DNA from 2 places in the Clostridium sp. MSTE9 genome. Region 2 is predicted to be linked to the other one. Evidence: a T-box and tRNA genes for the amino acid it is inferred to sense, from the RefSeq annotation. Region 2 holds a T-box; the other holds one or more tRNA genes.
What was found. A T-box is a leader RNA that pairs with one kind of tRNA and senses whether it is charged. The one in region 2 lies ahead of pheS (phenylalanine--tRNA ligase subunit alpha), so its partner is inferred to be a tRNA-Phe.

Region 1 (11,698 bases), on a different contig from region 2:
CGCAAAGATCACGGAGAAGAAAGATTAATGACAAAGCGCCTTCTGGAGCTTTGACGATACAAATGGATATTCCGCCGCCGATTACCGTGCGAATCGGCGGCGGAAATACAAAGAAAACCCGCATGGAAGAAAGGTGGTTAAGATGAGTTTAGTCCCTTATGTTATTGAACAAACAAATCGCGGTGAACGCTCGTACGACATTTTTTCCCGCTTGTTAAATGATAGAATTGTGATGTTGAATGAAGAGGTCAACAACGTGACGGCAAGTCTCGTGGTTGCGCAGCTTCTGTATTTGGAAGGCCAGGATCCGTCGAAGGATATCAGCCTTTATATCAACAGCCCGGGCGGCTCTGTAACGGCCGGCCTGGCAATCTACGATACCATGCAGTATATTAAGTGCGATGTTTCCACGATCTGCATCGGTATGGCCGCTTCTATGGGCGCGTTCCTGCTGGCTGCCGGTGCAAAAGGCAAACGCTTTGCACTGCCCAACAGCGAAATCATGATCCATCAGCCCAGCGGCGGTGCGCAGGGCCAGGCGACGGATATTATGATCCACGCAGATCACATTATCGCCACGAAAAAGAAGCTCAATGAGATTTTGGCGGAGAAAACCGGGCAGCCTATTGAAGTGATCATGAAGGACACCGAGCGTGATAACTTTATGACCGCAGAACAGGCCGCTGCATACGGTCTGGTTGATAAAGTGATTGCCAAGAGATAACTTCTATGTGAAGCAGGTGATAATAGAATGCCGAATAACGACGATACCAAGGAGAGAGAATTGTGCTGCTCCTTTTGCGGTAAGCCGCAAAGCCAGGCTCGCCGCCTGATCGCCGGTCCGGGTGTTTATATTTGCGACGAGTGCGTGCAGCTTTGCAATTCCATCCTGGAGGATGAGTCGCACTTATCCAACCGAAAAAAGACCTATACGGGCGATACCGGCACGATCCTGCTCAAACCGCAGGAGATCAAAAAGAAGCTGGATGAATATGTAATCGGGCAGGATAAGGCAAAAGTTGCTCTTTCCGTCGCGGTTTACAACCACTATAAACGCGTTTATTACGGCGGCGAGGATGTGGAAATCAGCAAAAGCAATGTGCTTTTGCTGGGCCCCACCGGTGTGGGAAAGACCCTGCTGGCGCAAACGCTTGCAAAACTTCTCGATGTTCCGTTTGCAATTGCCGATGCCACAACGCTGACAGAGGCCGGCTATGTGGGCGAGGATGTGGAAAACATCCTGCTCCGCCTGATTCAGGCTGCCGATTTTGATATTGAACGCGCAGAGAACGGTATTATCTATATCGATGAAATCGATAAGATTGCCAGAAAATCCGAAAACCCTTCCATTACCCGCGACGTCAGCGGCGAGGGTGTTCAGCAGGCTCTGCTGAAGATTCTGGAAGGCTCCGTCTGCAATGTGCCGCCGCAGGGCGGCCGAAAGCATCCGCAGCAGGAATTCCTGCAAATTGATACCTCGAACATCTTGTTTATCTGCGGCGGCGCTTTTGACGGACTGGAGAAAATTATTGAGAGAAGGACAGCCTCTTCCTCGATGGGCTTCGGCGCACAGATCAAGAGCAAAAAAGAACTGGATACGACTGCGTGGATGTCCGAGGTAATCCCTCACGATCTGGTCAAATACGGCCTGATCCCCGAGCTGGTGGGCCGTCTGCCGGTCATCACCGCACTGAACGGATTGGACGAGGAAGCGCTGGTGCGCATTCTGACCGAGCCGAAAAACTCGCTTGTGAAACAGTATAAGCACCTGTTCCAGCTCGATAAGGTTGATCTTGATTTCCAGCCGGATGCGCTGCGTGAGATTGCCAAAAAGACCATTGAACGCCAGACAGGTGCGCGCGGACTTCGTTCTATTCTGGAAGAAATCCTCACCCCGCTGATGTACGACGTTCCTTCGGAATATACGGTGGAAAAGGTGATGATTACGCCGGAAGCCGTGAAAAAGGGTACTGCGCCGGAGCTGGTTTATAATGAAAACCGCAAGCCGGTCAAAATTAAAATTTCAAATCCCCAAAAACGCGGGCGCAAGGATACCGCGTCTTAATTCACAGCATAGCTGTTGTTGACAAGGAACAGGAATCTTATCCTTGTTAGCAGCAGCTTTTTTCTTCACTGAAAACTACAGGAGTGAAATATGAGCAAAAAAATCGAGCGACAAACAGAACTACAAACCTTGCCGGTTTTGGCATTGCGCGGGCTGGTTTTGTTTCCCGGTATGATTCTGCAATTTGATGCGGGAAGAAAAAAATCGATTTTGGCCCTGCACGAAGCAATGGAGCAAAATCAGACGATTTTCCTGGTAGCTCAAAGAGATTTCGAAGACAATGATCCGGATTCCGAACAGGTGTTCCAGATTGGCGTCATCGCGAAGATCAAGCAGATTCTTCATCATACGGAGGACGGAGTCCGCCTTCTGGCCGAGGGGATCTGCCGCGCGCGGATAGAAGAGGTTGTCAGCGAAACTCCGTTTTTGACGGTAAAGGCTGCGGTGATGCAAACACCGCCTGCCCGTGTTACCCATAAAACGGAAGCTTTGGTTCGCTATACGCAGAGTCTGTTTGAAAGATACCTGCAGAATTACAAGCGTATTTCGCCCGACATCGTGATCGGTGTTGTGAAAAATAAAAGCTGTGGTCCTCTGGCTGATTATATTGCTTCGAATCTGATGCTGGATTTTGAGCAGAAGCAGGTCATTCTGGAAGAGCTGCACCCGGTTCGCCGGCTGGAAAAGCTGGTGGATATTCTCGAGCACGAGGTTCAGGTACTGGAAATCGAGAATGAGATCACCGAAAAAGCCCGGGAGCAGATGAACCAGAACCAGCGGGATTATTTTCTGCGGGAGCAGATCAAGGCGATCAACTACGAGCTGGGGGAGGACGACAACCCCCAGGAGGAAGCCGAAGAGCTGCGCGAGAGGATTTTACAGCTCGATATGCCGGAAAAGCAGCGCGAAAAGCTGCTGAAGGAATGCGACCGCTTCGGCAAAATGCCGTTTGGCTCGCACGAGGCGAGCGTGATCCGCAATTATCTCGATATTTGCGTGGAGCTGCCCTGGAGCACTTCCTCCAAGGAAACGATCGATCTTGCGAAGGCACAGCGTGTTCTGGATAGAGATCATTACGGCCTGAAAAAGGTAAAGGAACGAATTCTGGAAACGCTGGCCGTCCGAAAGCTTGCACCGGACATCAACGGGCAGATCGTTTGCCTTGTGGGCCCGCCCGGCGTCGGCAAAACCTCCATTGCCAAATCCATTGCCAAGGCGATCGGCCGCAAATATGTGCGGGTATCCTTGGGCGGCATCCACGACGAGTCCGATATCATGGGGCACCGGCGCACGTATATCGGTTCCATGCCGGGGCGGATCATGAACGCGGTCAAGCAGGCCGGGGTCAATAACCCCCTGATTCTGCTGGATGAAATCGACAAGCTGAGCAGCAGCTTCCGCGGCGACCCCGCGGCCGCACTGCTTGAGGTGCTGGATTCGGAGCAGAATTCCGCGTTTTACGATCACTATATTGATATGCCGTTCGATTTGAGCAAGGTGCTGTTTTTGACAACGGCCAACGACGCCAGCACGATTCCGGAGCCTCTTTTTGACCGCATGGACGTGATTTTTCTTTCGAGCTATACGCATGAGGAAAAATTCCAGATTGCAACAAGACACCTGATTCCCAAGCAGCTGAAAAAGCATGGGATCAGCGCGCAGACTCTTCGGATCACCCCCGCAGCTGTGCGTGACCTGATTGACAGCTACACCCGTGAGGCGGGTGTGCGAAATCTGGAGCGCAACATTGCGGCGATCTGCAGAAAATGCGCAAAGCAGATTGTAGCGGAAACGGGAGAGAGTCTGAAAATCACAGTGAAGCCTTCCGACCTGGAGGGACTGCTCGGCCCCCGCCGCTTTAAGCCGGAAAGCCGGAACAAGCTCGACGAGGTCGGTCTTGTGAACGGTTTGGCATGGACCAGCGTAGGCGGCCAGACGATGCCGATCGAGGTCGCTGTGATGGAAGGAAACGGAAAGCTGCAGCTGACAGGTTCGCTCGGCAACGTGATGAAGGAATCTGCCCAAACAGCGATCAGCTGCATTCGCTCCAAGGCGGCGCAGCTGGGAATTGACGGGCAGTTCTACAATAAAACGGATATTCACATCCATGTGCCGGAGGGCGCTATCCCGAAGGACGGCCCATCGGCCGGTATCGCGATGGCGACTGCCATTACCTCGGCGCTTTCCCAGATTCCCATCCGCCACGACGTGGCAATGACCGGTGAGATTACGCTGCGCGGCCGGGTGCTGCCGATCGGCGGCCTGAAGGAGAAATCCATGGCCGCTTACCGCAACGGAATCCGTACGGTCATCATTCCGGAGGATAATTTCTCCGACGTATCGGAATTTGACGACGTGGTCAAGGAGAATATCCATTTTGTTCCGGTCAAGAAAATCGATGAGGTGCTTGGCTTGGCGCTGACCAAAAGGCCCCGCCCGCTGCCGCAGGCCAAGGCCGCGGTTCCGGCTGCTGAGCCTGCTGCTAACAATGCAGACCCCGTTGCACAGCCCCAGCCGCCTGTGATACGGGAGCAGCCTCAATGCTAGAGGTGTTGAATTGAGATTTGATAATGCCGCTTTTGAGTTTGCCGCCGGTCGGGTGGAACAGCTTCCGCCCGATGATCTGCCGGAGATCGTTTTCTCCGGCCGGTCGAACGTCGGAAAATCCTCTTTAATCAATAAGCTGGTCAACCGGAAAGCGCTGGCGCGCGTCAGCGCCACGCCCGGCAAGACCGGTACCATCAATTTTTACGGGCTGGCAGACTGCCGGCTTGTGGATTTGCCGGGTTACGGCTACGCGAAGGTTTCGCAGTCCGAAAAGCTGCGGTGGGCCAATCTGGTGGAGGGCTATTTTTCCGCCGGCCGCCGCATCGGGCTGGTGGTGCAGATTGTGGATATGCGCCATAAGCCTACGGCAGACGACCTGCATATGATCGACTTTTTGAGTGCGGGCGGATTTCCCTTTGTGGTAGTCATGACAAAGAGCGATAAGCTCAACAAGGGAGAGCGCACCGCTCAAATTCAGCTATACGACGACCTGTTTCAAAACCGGGAGCAGGTTCGGCGTCTGCCTTTTTCTTCGACCAACGGGGAAGGGCTCGATACGCTGAAGGAATGGATTACGGCGGCTTGCGCCGTACAAGAGTAAGGAATACCAAAGGGGGAATTCGACCAATGTATGTTTCCGACCACTTACAAATCAATGAGCAGGGGCATCTGAGCATCGGCGGCTGCGATACCGTGCAGCTGGCGGAGCAATTCGGCACGCCGCTGTATGTCATGGATGAAAACCAGATTCGCAGCAACTGCCGCAGATACCAGAGCTCCTTTGAAAAGCATTATCAGGGCAGAGGCATGACCGTCTATGCCAGCAAGGCCTTTAACTGCAAGGCAATCTGCCGTATTATTGAGGAAGAGGGTCTTGGCCTGGATGTCGCCTCCGGCGGCGAGCTTTACACCGCGATTCAGGCGGGCTTCCCGGCAGAGCGCATCCATTTTCACGGCAACAATAAGACCGAGCAGGAAATTCGACTGGCACTGGAGTATGAAATCGGACACTTTATCGCGGATAACCTGACCGAGCTGCAAACGATTGACCGCCTTGCGAAAGAGGCGGGCAAGGTTGCCCATGTTTCCCTGCGCGTAAAGCCGGGCATCGACGCCCATACGCACAGCTTTATCCAAACCGGCCAGATCGATTCCAAATTTGGTTTTGCGCTTGAGACCGGCGAAGCGATGGAAGCGGTCGAGGCCGCGCTGAAATATCAGAACATCGACCTCAAGGGCGTTCACTGCCACATCGGTTCTCAAATTTTTGAAAGTTCTCCCTTCGTATTGGCAGCGGAAGTCATGCTGCAGTTCATCGCGGATATCAAAGCGAAAACCGGCATAGAAATAGAAGAGCTGAACCTTGGCGGCGGATTTGGAATCCATTACGCAAAGGACGACGCGCCGCTGCCGTATGATCAGTATATGGAGCTGGTTTCTACCGCCGTATTCCGCAAGTGCGAGGAGCTTGATCTGAAGGTTCCCTTTATCTTCATCGAGCCGGGCCGTTCCATGGTGGGCGAAGCCGGAATCACCCTGTACCATATTGGCGGGATCAAGCATATCCCCGATATCCGTACTTATGTATCTGTAGACGGCGGTATGACGGACAATCCCCGCTATATTTTGTACCAGGCAAAATACACCGCGCTGATTGCGAACAAAGCCAATCAGCCGGCTGAAACCAAGGTAACCATCGCGGGCAAGTGCTGCGAAAGCGGCGATCTGATTCAGGAGGACGCGATGATTCAGGAGCCGCAGGTAGGCGATGTGCTGGCGGTACTGTCTACCGGGGCTTACAACTATTCCATGGCATCCAATTATAACCGCAATCCTCGCCCGGCTGTCGTGATGGTAAAGGACGGCAATCCGCGCGTTGTGATTCGGCGCGAGTCTTATGAGGATTTGATTCGTAACGATCTGTAAATCTTCGCCCGGCCATGCCGGTTCGGGGCCTGTTGTCATGCCGTTATCGCTTTCACGCTTTAACGCTTGAACAAGCCGCGCCGGTATGACCTCTAAGGGCGTTTGATGGCTTTTAGAGTACGCATACCGGTTTTAGTATGAAAAAGAAGGATGGAGTATTATGAATTCTAAAATCAAAGACAAAAGCGTAGATCTGCTCTTTCAAGCCGTGTTATCTCTCAAGACCGTCGAAGAATGCTATGACTTTTTCGAGGATCTCTGCACCGTTCCCGAAATCAAGGCAATGTCTCAGCGCCTGACAGTGGCGCATATGCTGCGCAGTAAATGTGTTTACAGCGATATTGTTGCGAAAACCGGTGCGTCCACCGCAACAATCAGCCGCGTGAACCGCTCTTTGAACTACGGCTGCGATGGATATGAGATTGTGTTCAAGCGTCTGGAGGAAAATGGAGACACGGAACAATGAGCTCTTATTCCACCTTCGCACAGTATTATGATGAGCTTACGCAAAATGTCGATTACGCAGAGCGGGCAGAGTATTTCTGCGGGCTTTTGAACAGCCTGCGTCATCCGGCCGACCTGGTGCTGGATTTGGCCTGCGGCACCGGCAGCCTGACTTTGCAGCTGAAAAAACGAGGGCTGGATGTTTACGGTGCAGACGCTTCTTATGAGATGCTGTCCGTTGCCCAGCAGAAGGCTGCCGAAGCGGAGCAGGAGATTCTGTTTCTTTGTCAGCCGATGCAGAAGCTGGATCTGTACGGCACGGTGGATACCGTGATCTGTGCGCTGGACAGCATCAATCATTTGACTTCGGAACGGGATGTTCTGGCAGCTTTCCGCAGGGTCTCCCTTTTTCTGAATCCGGGCGGGTATTTTTTGTTCGACATGAACACACTATATAAGCACCGAGAGGTGCTGGCCAATCATATTTTTCTATATGATACGGACCACGTATACTGTGTATGGCAGAATCATTATGAAGAAAAAACGGACAGAGTCGGGATCCATCTGGACTTTTTTGGGAAAGAGGGCGCTCTGTACCGCAGAAGCTCCGAGCATTTCTATGAAAGGGCCTATTCCATAGAAAAAATCGGTGAGCTGTTACATACTGCGGGCTTAACGCTCACAGCCTGCTACGACGACTGCAGTATGGAGCCGCCCAGGCCGGACAGTGAGCGCGTTGTTGTAGTCGCAAGAAAAGAACCCATATCAGAATCAGAAAAGGAACTTTAAATCTATGGACAGAATTATTCGCTGCATCACCACCGACGGCAGTATCATGGCGTCTGCGGTGGAAACAACCGATATTGTGTACACGGCTCAGCAGATTCACCACACCAGTGCTGTTACAACGGCTGCTTTGGGGCGGCTGCTGTCGGCGGCTTCTTTGATGGGAAATATGCTCAAAAAGAAGGATGCCGTGATCACGCTGAAAATAAAGGGAAACGGCCCTGCGGGCGCTGTGGTGGCAATCGCCGATAGCACCGGGAATTGCCGCGGATATGTCGAGCATCCTGAGGTATCTCTTCCGAATAAGCCGAACGGGAAGCTCGATGTCGGCGCGGCAGTTGGCGCCGACGGTCTTTTGAGCGTTATGCGCGATTTGGGTGAGGGCGAGCCCTATGTTGGTCAGGTTGAGCTGGTCAGCGGCGAGATCGGTGAGGATATCAGCCAGTATTTTGCTGTGAGTGAGCAGGTTCCCACCATCTGTGCGTTGGGCGTTCTGGTGGATAAGGAGAGCGGGCAGTCTTTGCTTTCCGGCGGTATGCTGGTTCAGGTGCTGCCCGGCGCAGACGGTGCTGCCATCGCAAAGCTGGAGCGCAATGCCGCTTTGCTCGAGCCGGTTACCACCATGCTGGCCAAGGGCATGAGTATGGAAGAAATGTGCCGCCAGGCTCTGGATGGCTTTGAGATGGAAATATTGGACGAGTCGCCGGTCAAGTATGTCTGTACCTGCAGTGCAGACCGTGTGACCCGTGCGCTTTCTACGCTGCACCCGGGGGATATCCGCACCCTCGCGGATGAGAGCGGCAAGATGGAAGCCAAATGCCAGTATTGCGCCAAAACGTACGAGTTTACCCAAGAGCAGCTGAACCAATTAGCGGACTCTGTCGAGAGAGAGCATGGGCAAAAATAGCGTGGAAAAATATCCAACCAAATTTTGAAAAAATTTGAAAATACCTGTTGACAACTGACACAATATATAGTATTATATAACACGTCGCTGATGCACAGATGTACGGCGGCAGCCGAAATGGGAGTATAGCTCAGCTGGTTAGAGCACCTGCCTTACAAGCAGGGGGTCATAGGTTCGAGTCCTATTACTCCCACCATACGGCTCGGTAGTTCAGTTGGTTAGAACGCTAGCCTGTCACGCTAGAGGTCGACGGTTCGAACCCGTTCCGAGTCGCCAAAATTTGCCTCTGTAGCTCAGTTGGTAGAGCAGGGGACTGAAAATCCCCGTGTCGATGGTTCGATTCCGTCCGGAGGCACCAACAAACGCGGATGTAGCTCATCTGGTAGAGCGCCACCTTGCCAAGGTGGAGGTAGCGAGTTCGAGCCTCGTCATCCGCTCCATGGCTTGACTGGATAACGCTTAAAGCAATATTAAGCGTTATCTTTGTCACCGTAATCATCAATATGGCGTCATAGCCAAGTGGTAAGGCAAGGGTCTGCAAAACCCTGATTCCCCAGTTCAAATCTGGGTGACGCCTCCAGGAACCGCAAGCTGTTTAGCAGCCTGCGGTTTTTTCGTTTTATTCTATTTTTTATGCTGTTTGAAAAGGAATAGTATGAAAAAGAATGATGTCAAAAGTTGCGGCAGTCTTAAAATAAAATGGAATGATTTTGGCCCTTTCTACGGATTTTGTTTCTGTGTACAATTGGCGTTGTTTTTTTGTAGATGGGTGCATATACTTCCTCAGAGGTGATGACTTTGAAGAAGCTTCGACTGCCCCTGCTGCTGCTGATCTTTTGCTGTATGATGTTTATCCGCCTGACTTATCTTTCCTTTGAAAAAATCGACCAGATGGTTTCTGCGCTGGCCGGAGACTATATGCCGACCATCGTTCTCGATGCGGGACACGGCGGGGAAGACGGCGGCGCTGTCAGTAAATCCGGAATCGTTGAAAAGGATATTAATCTTGCGATTGCGATGGATCTGAAGCCCATGCTTGAGATGTCCGGGTTTCGGGTCGTCATGATCCGGGACTCCGATGTCTCCGTAGGGGACAATACGCTCGATACGGTGAAGGCGAGAAAGACCTCAGACATGCACAATCGGCTGAAAATCATCGAAGAGAACGGCGACTGCGTGTTTCTGAGCATTCATCAGAATCATTTTACAAATGGCAAATACAGCGGCGCTCAGATTTTTTATGGTACCAAAAATCCCAAAAGCCAGGCTTTGGCAGATACGACTCAAAAAACAATTTCTACCCTTTTGCAGCCCGATAATCAAAGAGAAACCAAGCCTGCTACCGATTCTATCTATCTGCTGAGGAACGCTGATGTTCCAGCTGTTATTGTAGAATGCGGTTTCCTCTCTAATGCCGGAGAAGCGAAAAAGCTGAGTCAGCCGGAATATCAAAAGCAAATGGCATTTGCGATCTATCAGGGCTTTTTAAGCTATTGGATTTCTGTTTCGCAAACCATGGCATAACTGTTGCCCTAGCCCCGCTGCCGCGCTATAATAGATATAAATGGATTTACGTTCTTTCCTCGTCGCAAATAGCGTGAAATAGCAATACTTCTTCGCCGTGGGCAGGAAAAAATCAGGATAATGAAAATAAAGTAAGGATAAATGGAGATATCATATGGCATCGAAAAGCAAATCGGTATTCGTGTGCTCCGGCTGCGGATTTGAGTCCCCCAAATGGTACGGGAAATGCCCCGGATGCGGGGAATGGAACACGATGAGTGAGGAAATACGCGAGCCTGTTCGTTCGGCTCCCAAAACGGCCGGGCATCACTCTATGTCGCGCCCGATATCCATCAATGAAATCGATACGGAGGACGAACAGCGCTACCAGACAGGGCTTTCTGAGCTGGACAGAGTGCTGGGCGGCGGAATCGTGCGCGGTTCTCTGATTTTGATCAGCGGTGACCCCGGAATCGGAAAATCGACGATTCTGCTTCAGATCTGCGAGTATTTGGGGCAACAGCTGCGCATTTTATATGTATCGGGGGAGGAATCCAGCCGCCAGATTAAGCTCAGGGCGCGCCGTTTGGGAGTCAGCAGCGAAAATCTGCTGATCCTGACCGAAACCGATATTCAGATTGTTGTTGAGCAGATTCAGGAGCTCAAGCCCGATCTTGTCATGATCGACTCCATTCAAACGATGAATCATCCGGAGCTCAGCTCATCGCCCGGCAGTGTGACCCAGGTAAGGGAATGCACGAATTACGTGATGCGCACAGCCAAATCACTGGATATTCCGATCATGGTTGTGGGGCACGTGAACAAAGATGGCGCGATCGCCGGGCCGAAGGTTTTAGAGCATATTGTAGACGCCGTGTTGTATTTTGAAGGGGATCGACAGATGTCGTACCGCATTCTGCGGGCGGTGAAAAACCGATACGGCTCCACCAATGAAATCGGCGTATTCGACATGGGCGAAAAAGGGCTGTCCCAGGTGGACAACCCTTCTATGGCGTTATTATCCGGCCGGCCCAAGAATGTATCGGGTACGTGTGTGACGTGCGTTATGGAAGGAACCAGGCCGATTTTGGCAGAGGTCCAAGGTCTTGCAACCACTACCGGTTTCGGCAACCCCAGAAGAACCGCTACCGGTTTTGATTATAACCGCATGTCTCTGCTTCTGGCGGTTTTGGAGAAGAAAGCGGGCTACTATTTTTCGAATCTGGACGCCTACGTGAACATTGTCGGCGGCCTGCGCCTGGACGAGCCTGCGGCGGATCTTGCGGTGGCCATGGCGCTGATTTCCAGCCTGAAGGACGCGCAGATCGGCGATAACGTTTTGGTGTTCGGTGAGATCGGCCTGACAGGAGAGCTGCGGTCTGTTTCTCATGTGAATGCACGTATCGCGGAAGCAGCGCACCTGGGATTTGAGACCTGCATTCTGCCGCATGCGTGTCTCAAGCAGGTGAACATAGAGCATCGTGGAATCCAGCTGATTGGGGTGCGGAATATCAGGGAAG
Region 2 (11,698 bases):
CACTTTCTCACCACCGGAGAGCACATTCACCGGCTTCAACACATCCTCGCCGGAGAAGAGCATCTTGCCCAAGAAACCACGCAGGTAAGTTTCTGTGGTATCCTTTGAATACTGCTCGAGCCATCTGAGGATGCTCAGGTCGCAGTCATTAAAATACTCCGAGTTGTCCTGGGGAAAATACGACTGTGTGGTGCTCACGCCCCATTTGAACGTTCCCTCGTCCGGCGTGAGCTCTTCCGTCAGGATTTTAAACAGGGTGGTAACGGCCAGCTTGTTTTCCGCGAGGAATGCGATCTTGTCGCCCTTGTTGACGCGGAACGAAATATTGTCGAGCACCTTGACGCCGTCTACCGTTTTGCTCAGATTTTCCACCGTCAGGATTTCCTTGCCGGGTTCGCGGTCCATCGTAAAGCCCACATAGGGGTAACGGCGGGATGAAGCGGGCATTTCCTCCACGGTGATTTTATCCAGCAGCTTTTTACGCGAGGTAGCCTGCTTGGATTTCGATTTGTTTGCGGAAAAGCGCTGAATAAACGCCTGCAGCTCTTTGATCTTGTCCTCATTTTTGCGGTTCTGATCGCGCATCACGCGCTGAATCAGCTGGCTGGACTCATACCAGAAATCGTAGTTGCCCACATACATGCGGATTTTGGTATAGTCGATGTCTACAATGTGGGTGCAGATATCATTCAGGAAATGACGGTCATGCGACACCACGATGACGGTGCCGATGTAATCCATCAGAAAATCCTCGAGCCAGTGGATGGAATCGACGTCCAGACCGTTCGTCGGCTCGTCCAGCAGAATAATATCGGGCTGGCCGAACAGAGCCTGCGCCAGCAGAATCTTTACCTTTTCCGTTTCGGAAAGCGCGCCCATCTGCGAATGCAGCAGGTCGACCGAAAGGCCCAGACCCTGCAGGAGCTTGCCCGCCTCGGTCTCGGCGTCCCAGCCGTTCATTTCGGCGAACTCCGCTTCCAGCTCTGCCGCCAGATTGCCGTCTTCCTCCGAAAAATCCTCTTTTGCGTACAGGGCGTCCTTCTGCTTGGAAACCTCGTACAGGCGCGGATTGCCCTGCAAAATCGTATCAAACACCGTAAAGGCGTCAAACGCGTAGTGATCCTGCTTGAGCACCGACATGCGCAGCTTGGGGTCGATGATGACCTCGCCCTTGGTCGGTTCCAGCTCGCCGGACAGGATTTTCAAAAAGGTCGATTTTCCAGCGCCGTTCGCGCCGATCACGCCGTAGCAGTTGCCCGGGGTGAAGAGTAGGTTAACGCCTGAAAATAAATTCTGCCCGTTAAAGCCCAATCCCAATTCGGATACTGTTATCATGTGCTGTTTCCTCCGTTACTTCTAAGGGGCGGAATCCCCCGCCCGTTCTATACAAATACTGTTTTATTCTACCACAAACGGACATAAATTCAAAATTTTATTTCGATCTTCGTTACAGCCGCCGAAGCGGCATCGCTTTTCTGCCCCGGGCTTGTGCAAAACAGCGGACTTTCGTATCGCTTTGTCAGAGACAGGCCGCACCACTTCATTGATTCATGAATCAGTTCCTCCTGAAAATACCTGCACTTTTCTTCAGTACCCAAACCGGACAATTTGAAACGGAGGATTACTTTTTCAATTCTTTATTGTTCGAGAAGGATCTTTCACACTTGTTTAAAACATTTTTCAAAGCAAAAGCAGTTTCATCGCTGATGAGATGCTCCATTTTACACGCATCTTCGCTTGCCGTTTGCTCATTCACATCGCAATAGTGAATCAACAGTTGTTTGATCAGCTGAAACTTTGCTGTAATGATTTGCCCTTGCTTTTGTCCTTTATCCGTGAGGCAGATTTCACCGTGCAAAGGCTTTACAACGAATCCCTCTTCCTGTAATGCAGTTACAGCACTATTCACACTGGGCTTTGAAACTCCCAAATAAACAGCAAGATCAATGGAACGGACGAACGGCGCCTTTTCCGACAACTGATAGATCGCTTTTAAATATTCCTCCTTGGAAGGGCTCATTTTTTTTCCCGGATGAGAACATGTATTTTTACCCACCACTGATCCCCCTTATGTGAATCGAAGATAAAATGCGTATCTGTGCGATACGCCCAGATAGATTCATTCGTTTTTCTTTTGAAAGAGTTTATCAGCTTCTTCTTTTTCCTGCTTATGATCAAAAGAACGAGCCTGCGGAAGCATTGGGCAACCATACAGATAAAGCGGAAAAGAAATACATGAAATGAAAGAATTGTAAACGGCGCATACATTCTTTTCCTCCGCTTCAATCCCTTTCTCCCTGTGCCCCTGCTCACTCATTTCACTATTACCAGAAGCCATAGAGAACTTTGAAGATTTTTTCTTTTTGATGTTAGCACCTTCTAACATAACGATATTAAAAAATGTGTATAGCAGCTATACGCTTATGCAAAAATTTTATTCATCAAAATTTTCATTGAAAAATTTCACCCTGTTTATCAGGGACGACAAAAAGTTTATTAGAAACGCCAATTCCTGTTCGGAAGCATTTTTTAGCTCATCTTCTACCATACTATTTAAAACAGCATGGTAATGCATATGGTTGTTATGCGCCTTTTTACCCTTTTCAGTCAGGTTCAATGAATACCTGGATAAATTGAGATCATCAATTTCCTTTATTACCAGAGCCTTTCTCTCCAGTTTTTTAAGAATTTCAGAAACAGCGCCTTTTGTTACTCCCAGTATATCTGCCAAACCGCCCACATGAATACCAGGATGCTCGGCGATAGCCATGATGACATGTATTTCAGAGTGAAAAATCGGCACATCTGTCCCGTAATAACGGGTCTTTTTATCCAGATCAACTAAGGCAAGCGCTAAATGCAGAGATTTGTACGCAATTTCATGTTTGTCGTTTATCATTTTATCCATGTCCATAGTATATGGTTGCCATACGCTTTTGTCAAGTATCGCAATGACATCTTTGTGAAAACGAAATTGCAGGATTGTCACAGGGACCGGACAGTGAAATGACAAAGAAATTCACGGGGAGCAAGGCAGTGAATCGATGTACCGGAAAATTGTTGAAACGATTTTGGCCTCCAACCAGCGAAGCGCCAATTCTTATTTTTTCTGAATTGTCCAATCGCATTCTATTTTTGCGATCTTGTGCAAAACAGCGGACTTTTGCCCCTTGAAAAAATATTCCGGGCGTGATATATTGAATATAAATAACGCGAAGAAAAAGGAAAGTACCCGTTTTTCCCCGGACAGAGAGAGCGTGCCATGGGCTGGAAGCATGCTTGCGGATGGATTTCGGAGAAGTTCCCTTTGGAGCGGCGCTGCTGAACCTATTGTAAGTAGGCGGCGACGGAAGGCACCGTTACAGGCCGCAAAAGTGTTTGAGGATTCAAAAATCAGGGTGGTACCGCGGAGGAGTTTTGCCTTCGTCCCTTTTTCATAAGGGGACGAAGGCTTTTTTTATTTCCGCGTATTTGTTCTCAAGCGAAACGCGCACGGCAAAGTACTGAAAGGCCACCGATTTCTTTCTCCTTTTACGGAAAAGGAATTGAGGCACTTATTTCGTAATGCGGCACTCTCACAAAACACACCGAAAGGAAGAATATTCATGAAGCAGCAGCTGGAAGCCATCCGCGACAGTGCGGTAAAAGAGCTGGCCCAGGCAAAGGGACAGCAGGTTCTGGAAACGCTTCGGGTCAAATACCTGGGCAAAAAGGGCGAGCTGACCTCTATTTTGAAGCAGATGGGCGGCCTTTCCGCCGAAGAGCGTCCGGTGATTGGCCAGCTGGCCAACCAGGTTCGCTCCCTGATTGAGGAGGAGCTGACGAAACGCGCCTCCGAGCTGAAGGATCAGGTTGTACAGGCTCGTTTGGAGCAGGAAAAACTGGACGTGACCCTGCCCGGCAAGCACCACGAGCTGGGTGCGAAACACCCGCTCTCGATCGTACTGGACGAAATCAAAGAAATTTTCGTCGGCATGGGCTTTGAAATCGTAGACGGCCCCGAGGTAGAGTACGACTACTACAACTTTGAGGCGCTGAACATCCCCAAAAATCACCCCGCGCGCGACACGCAGGATACCTTCTATATCAACGACAATATCGTTCTGCGCACGCAGACCTCCCCCGTGCAGGTACGCGTGATGGAGAAAACACAGCCGCCGATCCGCATCATTTCGCCCGGCCGCGTGTACCGCTCCGACGCGGTGGACGCCACCCACTCCCCGCTGTTCCACCAGATCGAGGGACTTGTTGTGGATAAGGGCATCACCTTCGCAAACCTGAAGGATACGCTCGAAACCTTTGTCAAGCGCCTGTACGGCGAGGATTCCGTCGTGCGTTTCCGCCCGCATCACTTCCCGTTTACAGAACCGTCCGCCGAGGTGGATGTGCAGTGCTTTAACTGCCACGGCGAGGGCTGCCGCCTGTGCAAAGGCGAGGGCTGGATCGAAATTCTGGGCTGCGGCATGGTACACCCGAAGGTGCTCTCGAACTGCGGCATCGACCCAGAGGTGTACAGCGGCTTTGCGCTCGGCATGGGCCTGGAGCGCGTCGTCATGCGCCGCTACAACATTGACGATCTGCGTCTGTTCTATGAGAACGACATCCGATTCTTGAAGCAGTTTTAGGAGGTGAGCCCAGAATGAATCTTTCGATGAAATGGTTAAAGGAATTTGTTGCGCTGGACCCGATGCCCATGCGTGATTTCACGGAGGCAGTTACGATTTCCGGCTCGAAAGTAGAAGAATACCACACAGAGGGAACCGACATTGACAAGGTCGTCGTCGGCCGCGTACTGTCGATTACGCCGCACCCCGATTCGGATCACCTGCTGATCTGCTCGGTTGATGTCGGTGAAATCGAGCCGGTTCAGATCGTGACCGGTGCGCAGAACCTGAAGGAAAACGATCTGGTTCCTGCGGCGCTGCACGGCTCTACCCTGCCGAACGGCGTAAAAATCAAAAAAGGCAAGCTGCGCGGTGTAGAGAGCTTTGGCATGCTGTGCTCCCTGAGCGAGCTGGGCCTGACGCTGAACGACTTCCCCTATGCGATTGAAAACGGCATTTTCGTGCTGCAGGAGGACTGCAAGCCCGGCGACCCGATTCAGCAGGCGATTGGCCTTGACGACACGCAGGTGGAATTTGAGATCACCTCGAACCGCCCCGACTGCTTTTCTGTGATCGGTCTGGCGCGCGAAGTGGCTGCCACCTTCCAGAAGCCGCTGACTCTGCACACCCCGGTTGTAAAGGGCGGCCACGGCAGCGGAAAGGAGCTTTTGGACGTCGCGATCGAGGCGTCTGACCTTTGCTCTGCCTACTGTGCGCGCATTGTCAAAAATGTGCGGGTGAAGCCCTCTCCCCGCTGGATGCGGGAGCGCCTGCGCGTGATGGGCGTGCGCCCCATTAACAACATTGTAGACATCACCAACTATGTCATGCTCGAATATGGCCAGCCCATGCACGCCTTTGACCTGCGCTTTGTAGAGCAGGGAAACATCCGCGTGCGCCGCGCGAAGGCCGGAGAAAGCATCACGACACTGGACGGCGTGGAGCGCAAGCTGAATGAAAGCAACCTGGTGATTGCCGACGCAGCCAAGCCGGTCGCCGTGGCGGGCGTAATGGGCGGCGAATACAGCGGCATCATGGACGACACCACGACGATTGTGTTTGAATCCGCGTGCTTCGACGCCGTTTCTGTCCGCCTGACCGCAAAAGCGCTTGGCATGCGCACCGACGCTTCCTCCCGCTTTGAAAAGGGACTTGACCCCAACAACTGCCTGCCCGCGCTGGAACGCGCCTGCGAGCTCGTTGAGCTGCTCGATGCCGGCGACGTGCTGGACGATGTAATGATGGACGGCACAATCGAGGTTCAGCCGCGCCGCATTCCTCTTGAGGCAGACTGGATCAATCGCTTCCTCGGGTGCGAGCTTTCCGCAGCGCAGATGGAGGAAATCCTTGGCCGCATCGGCTGCCGTCTGGACGGCGACACCGTCGTTGTGCCGACGTTCCGCCCCGACCTGCAGCACAAAGCGGATATTGCCGAGGAAATCGCCCGTTTTTATGGGTATAATAACATTCCGAGCCAGAGCCTTCCCGGCGGAGCACAGGGCAAATTCAGCGCCCGCCAGAGATTTGATTCCGCAGTCAGCAGCGCAATGCTGGCGCTGGGCTTGAGCGAGATCACCACGTATTCCTTCATCAGCCCCAAGTATTACGATAAAATCCGCATGCCTGTGGATTCCCCTCTGCGCCGCTCTGTTGTGATCTCGAACCCGCTGGGCGAGGACACAAGCATGATGCGTACGGTGGCGCTGCCCTCCATGATGGAGATTCTGGCGAAAAACTACAACAACCGCAACGCGGCTGCCGCTCTGTTTGAACCCGCCAGAGAATACCTGCCCACCGAACCCGACAAGCTGCCCATGGAACGCAAGGTGCTCATCGCAGGCCTGTACGGAAACGATGCAGACTTCTTCACCCTGAAGGGCATCGTTGAAGACCTGCTGGAACGCGTCGGCGTCACCGGGTGGGATATTGCCGCCGCTTCGGATGAATTCAGCTATCATCCCGGCCGCTGCGCGGTGCTCACGATCGAGAGCGAACGCCTTGGCGTTCTGGGCGAAATTCATCCCCAGGTGCAGGAGAATTACGGCATCGGCGAGCGCGTTTACAGCTTTACGCTCGATCTTGACCTGATGTTCCGCTGTGCCCAGACCGAAAAGCACTATACTCCCCTCCCGAAGTTCCCGGCGGTCACCCGTGACCTGGCGCTGATCTGCAGCGACGAGATTCCGGTGCGCGACCTGCAGAAAGCCATTGTGCGCGGCGCGGGCAAGCTGCTGGAAAGCGTCCGCCTGTTCGATGTGTATAAGGGCGAGCAGATCGAGGCCGGCAAAAAGAGCGTGGCGTTCAGCCTGGTTCTTCGTTCCGGCGAAGGCACGCTCAACGAAGAAGCCACCAGCTCTGTGATGAAAAAGGTGTTCCAGGAGCTGGAGAAGATCGGCGCACTGCTGCGCTCCTGATTTTCAGGACAAATCAAATCCGTTTCGATTTTTGTCACGAAATCCCCTTGTTTTCCACCGTGAAATATTGTATGATTATCATACTGGAGGTGTATCCATGTTCGATAAAACGATGACTTTTTCCTTTCCCGGCGACCGTGAGGAGGATATTAAAAATATCCTGACCACTGTCTACGATGCTTTGAAAGAAAAAGGATATAACCCGATCAATCAGATTGTAGGGTACATCCTCTCTGAGGATCCTACGTATATCACGGCGCATAACAACGCCCGCAGCCTGATTCGCCGCATTGACCGTGACGAATTATTGCAGGTGCTGCTGAAATCCTATTTAGGGGAATAAATATCGATATGTAAAAAACCGGTGAACCAGGATATGGTTCACCGGTTTTTTTAGATCGATAAATGCCTGTTATCCGTTTGCTCCGGCTCCCTCAGGCCGAAAACCGCCCTTGCGCTTTCCGCACTGGGATCATGCTTCACATTTTTGGAACGGAATTTTCCATCTTGTTTTTTTCCGTTCTTTGTACTTTTCTTTTTATTATCAGCCATAATAATCTCCTATTCGTATTCAATCCGGAAGCCCGTGTTTTCAATGCAGTTTTTCAGCTCCATTTCCGTTGCGGGCTCATTGTATTTGACTTGTATGCTGCCTGTAACGAGGTTGACCCCAACCTGATTGACCCCCTTGATCTTGTTGAGCGCGTTTTTGATCTGGGTTTTGCCTTCCTTATTCTGAAGACCTGACACGCTGCAAAGCATGGTGTTCATCTCATGTCCTCCTTCGTTTTTTCAAATCCGGCGTCATGCGGTCCTATTTTTTTGCCATTGATGATCCCAACGTCTGAATTTTCCCGGGGCTTCATTTTTCTGAGCTCCGGATTGCTTTTCGGTCTGTCCTTCATTCTGTTCTTATTATTATCCATAATTTGCCTTTCCCTTTTCATTTTCAACCCGCCGATTGGCCCAATTCTATTATTTCCTGCCGCATGGTCTGAAACACAGCGTTTTTCGAGGCAATTATTTGCATGGCAATCGCAATGTAAAATCTTAGTCTGAATAAGCATCATGATTTTTCAAAAGATTTCAGCGGATGATTCCATGAGCCGCACAGAAAAAAGCATACTGGGACTTTGTTCCAAAATATCAAAATTTTGAATCAATAAAAAAGCATATCGGATTTCTTTGTACCGGTACACAGAAAAAGCCCGCGGCTTTGGGGAGGCCGCGGGCTTTTCCCCGCCTTTCGGCGGAAGAGGAGTAGTTTCTATAAAAAGGTCTTATAAGCAATTGTTAGATGGACTTGCACACTGTATACATCCTTAAAGCGATTGGTCAGCCGGGGAGTTCGGCACTTTTCGCTTTTACCGCATGGGATGCTTTTTCAGAGTAAACCTCCTCGGTTCCAGTAAAAGCAAAGCCTGCATTCGCAGAATCCACCCCGTCAAAGGCCGGGTAGGCAGGCTCCCCATGCTCGGAAATATCCAGGCCAAGCGCTTCCTCTTCGGGGGTGACACGGATTCTTCTCAAGACCAGCTGAGTAACACCCAAAGCAATTCCCGTGCCGACCAGAGAAATCACCAGCGTAATGCCGATCGCGATCAGCTGGCGCACAAACAGCTCGCTCTGACCAAAGAACAAACCGTTCCACTGTACCACATCTGCACTGGGATCGGGGTTGAAGCCCTTTACCGCGAAGATACCGGTTGCAATTGCGCCCCAGACTCCGCCGATGCCGTGGCATCCGAACGCATCCAGAGAATCATCGTAGCCGAACTTGGGTTTGACAACGGTAATGAAGAAATAGCAGATGGGGCTGACCAAAGCGCCGATCACCAGAGAAGCCCAGATCGGTACAAAGCCCGCGCCGGGAGTAATGGCGACCAGACCGACGACGATTCCGGTGGAAACACCCGCAAGCGTTGTCTTCCCTGTGCGGAGTTTCTCGATCAGCATCCAGGAGAGCATTGCCGCCGCGCAGGCGGTGTTGGTGGTCATGAACGCGTGTACCGCCAGAGTATTGGCCGCGCCCGCACTGCCTGCGTTAAAGCCGAACCAGCCGAACCACAGAAGCGCCGCGCCGAGAAATACCAATGGCATATTGTGCGGGCGAGCCGCCTCTTTTTCGGTCTTCTTGCGGGCGCCCAGCCAGATAGCGGCCATGAGAGCGCTGACGCCGGAGCTGATGTGAACCACCGTGCCGCCCGCAAAGTCGATCGCGCCCAGCTCCATCAGGTAGCCGCCGCCCCACACCATGTGCGCCAGCGGATAATAGACCAGAACCGACCACAGGGCGATGAAAACAAACAGAGCGGAAAAGCGCATTCTGCCGATCAGCGCGCCGGTGATCAAAGCGGGAGTGATGATGGCAAACATCATCTGAAATACTGCAAAACACACGGTTGTCGGCGCATAAGCGGCAGCCGCCGAATCCTCTGTAAAATTCATGCCGAACCAGCTGAAATCACCGATGATTCCCCCGGCTCCGCCGCTGAAGGACAGGGAAAATCCGAACAGAACCCAAAGAATAGAAGCAAGGCCCATGATAAAAGCGGACGACATAACGGTATTGACTGTGTTTTTTCGACCGGCCATTCCCCCGTAAAACAGGGCAAGACCGGGGGTCATAATTAAAACAAGAGCGGAAGAGGTCAGCATCCAAGAGATGTCCCCTGAGTTGACAGCATTCATTCGTTTTCCTCCTCAATATGATTGGACTGTGTTGTAGGCGTGCCGCTCCAAACCTGCGAAGATTCCATTTTGAATCCTCCGATTTGAAAGTGCACCGAACTATATCACAGCAATTCTATTTTGGATGATCGCCGGCCAACCACCTAAGAAAGGCCTCATTCGCGGTGCTGGCTGCACCGTGAACGAGGCCTCATTGCCGAATCACTGATTGAATTAAAAAAATCATACCATACATATTTACCAAAATCAATCCGAAATATTTTACTATCCTTTTTTCACGAAACGCTTAAAATTTGTTCAGAACAGAAATCTTTCTGCCTGTTTTGGCACAGAAGAATCATTCCCTCTCAAAATCAGCCGAACTTTGGCGGCAAACCGAACAGGCTTTGCCCAAATGCGCAGGGCCTATGAGGAAGTGACCCGATGGCATAAAACGAGATTGACCATCAACAGGCGGAACTCTATCACAGAAAAACGGATGCCGAGACCGGCATCCGTTTTTCTTGTCACGATGAAATTTCAAGCAAACTCACCCGAAAAGAGCTGACCGTATCAGCCCCGGTTAGTACCTTATTGCTGTTGTGACGCATGGATCAGCGGCATAAAAATATCGTCCACGATCTCCATTATTGCTGTGTCCGAAACAGGCTCCTGCTTTGTGATCAGCTCACACTGCAGCAGATCCAGCGGCAATGTGATGATCCGGGGCGACAGCTTTTCAAGGCTGATTTCTCCGCGGAGTTCCGCGTTTTTCATAATTGTCATCATCGCCGCCGTCAGCTTGTTTTCCGATCTCTTCTGGAAAATATGCGGCATAAAGGAGGCTATGGTACGCCAAACCCGTGGATCCATCATAAGCCCCCGGATCGCCTGCACGTTGATTGTTCTCATCGGTTCCACACGCGCATGAAGAAAGGCATATACATCGCCGCGCAGACTGCCCGTATTGGGAACCTCATTCGTAATTTTTGGCAAATGCTTGCGCAGGGCGGCTATCACGAGCTCCGACTTGTTGTCCCATCGGCGGTAAAGGACGGCCTTATTGGTCCCCGCCCTCGTCGCGACGCTTTCCATTGTCAGATGCACATAGTCTTTTTCCGCGAGTTCTTCCCACGCGGCACGCAGGATCGCCTCTTCCAGAACTTCTCCGCGGCGGCGCGTCTCTTTCTTTCGTTCTTCCATCTTTTATATCCCTCCGAGCCCCGGCAATCAATGTATCTTTGTTGTAGGAACATCCATAAGAAACTAAAAAGTTTCTTATTTCTATATGGAGAATTCCCATTGAATTCGATTTGAATTTATCCTATCATATTCACATAAGAAACGCAATTGTTTCCTAGTTGAAGGAAAAGGAGATTTCTCATGAACACAACAAATGTGAAGCCGGCAAAAGAAAAACTCGACCCAGTGGTGCTTCGGGTTGCGATTATTCTTGTTGTCGGCGCGCTTGCGCCGCTGTTTGATTCAACGATGGTCAATGTAGCCCTGCATACCATTGCAGCCGATATGAAGACAGCCCTTTCCACCGTACAGTGGATCACGACAGGATACGTTTTGGCGATGGGGCTGGCTGTTCCGGTTTCCGGATGGGCCACCGAACGATTTGGCGGCAAACGATCCTACCTCTTCTCGCTGGCGCTTTTTTTAGTCGGCTCCGTGTGCTCTATGCTGTCTTGGAACATAGAAAGCATGATCGGTTTCCGGGTCATTCAGGGGCTCGGCGCCGGGCTGATGATGCCGACCCTGCAAACGGAGCTCGTACAGGTTTCCGGAGGACGCAATCTTGGGCGGATTATGGCGATTGTCAGCATACCCGCTCTTCTGGGGCCGATCCTTGGCCCGGTGCTGGGGGGAATCATTGTCAGCAGCCTGAGCTGGCGCGCCATCTTCTGGATCAATATTCCGATCTGCATCGTAGCGATTGTGTTGGCCTTGTGGGGAATCCCGGCCGACAAGCTCTCGGAAAAGAAAGCATCCCTCGATGTATTC

Region 1: it has a tRNA-Phe gene. The T-box ahead of pheS (phenylalanine--tRNA ligase subunit alpha) is inferred to sense a tRNA for this amino acid. The anticodon was not compared.

The regions. Positions count from the first base shown of each region.
Region 1 is NZ_AKFU01000035.1:423,036-434,733, reverse strand. It holds gene tig (trigger factor) at 1-28, shown strand, start outside; gene clpP (ATP-dependent Clp endopeptidase proteolytic subunit ClpP) at 143-724, shown strand; gene clpX (ATP-dependent Clp protease ATP-binding subunit ClpX) at 752-2,065, shown strand; gene lon (endopeptidase La) at 2,156-4,612, shown strand; gene yihA (ribosome biogenesis GTP-binding protein YihA/YsxC) at 4,623-5,213, shown strand; gene lysA (diaminopimelate decarboxylase) at 5,240-6,538, shown strand; gene HMPREF1141_RS10890 (YerC/YecD family TrpR-related protein) at 6,699-7,004, shown strand; gene HMPREF1141_RS10885 (class I SAM-dependent methyltransferase) at 7,001-7,771, shown strand; gene hslO (Hsp33 family molecular chaperone HslO) at 7,776-8,675, shown strand; tRNA gene HMPREF1141_RS10875 (tRNA-Val) at 8,795-8,871, shown strand; tRNA gene HMPREF1141_RS10870 (tRNA-Asp) at 8,875-8,951, shown strand; tRNA gene HMPREF1141_RS10865 (tRNA-Phe) at 8,958-9,033, shown strand; tRNA gene HMPREF1141_RS10860 (tRNA-Gly) at 9,040-9,115, shown strand; tRNA gene HMPREF1141_RS10855 (tRNA-Cys) at 9,181-9,255, shown strand; gene HMPREF1141_RS10850 (N-acetylmuramoyl-L-alanine amidase) at 9,474-10,199, shown strand; gene radA (DNA repair protein RadA) at 10,354-11,698, shown strand, end outside; gene HMPREF1141_RS10840 (hypothetical protein) at 11,690-11,698, opposite strand, start outside.
Region 2 is NZ_AKFU01000054.1:69,044-80,741, forward strand. It holds gene HMPREF1141_RS16315 (ABC-F family ATP-binding cassette domain-containing protein) at 1-1,335, opposite strand, end outside; gene HMPREF1141_RS16320 (metal-dependent transcriptional regulator) at 1,622-2,056, opposite strand; gene HMPREF1141_RS16325 (hypothetical protein) at 2,120-2,386, opposite strand; gene HMPREF1141_RS16330 (MarR family transcriptional regulator) at 2,435-2,908, opposite strand; T-box leader at 3,207-3,434, shown strand; gene pheS (phenylalanine--tRNA ligase subunit alpha) at 3,606-4,625, shown strand; gene pheT (phenylalanine--tRNA ligase subunit beta) at 4,640-7,018, shown strand; gene HMPREF1141_RS16345 (IreB family regulatory phosphoprotein) at 7,116-7,361, shown strand; gene HMPREF1141_RS17820 (CPC_1213 family protein) at 7,412-7,570, opposite strand; gene HMPREF1141_RS16350 (heavy metal-associated domain-containing protein) at 7,580-7,789, opposite strand; gene HMPREF1141_RS16355 (ammonium transporter) at 8,354-9,709, opposite strand; gene HMPREF1141_RS16360 (TetR/AcrR family transcriptional regulator) at 10,280-10,891, opposite strand; gene HMPREF1141_RS16365 (MDR family MFS transporter) at 11,072-11,698, shown strand, end outside.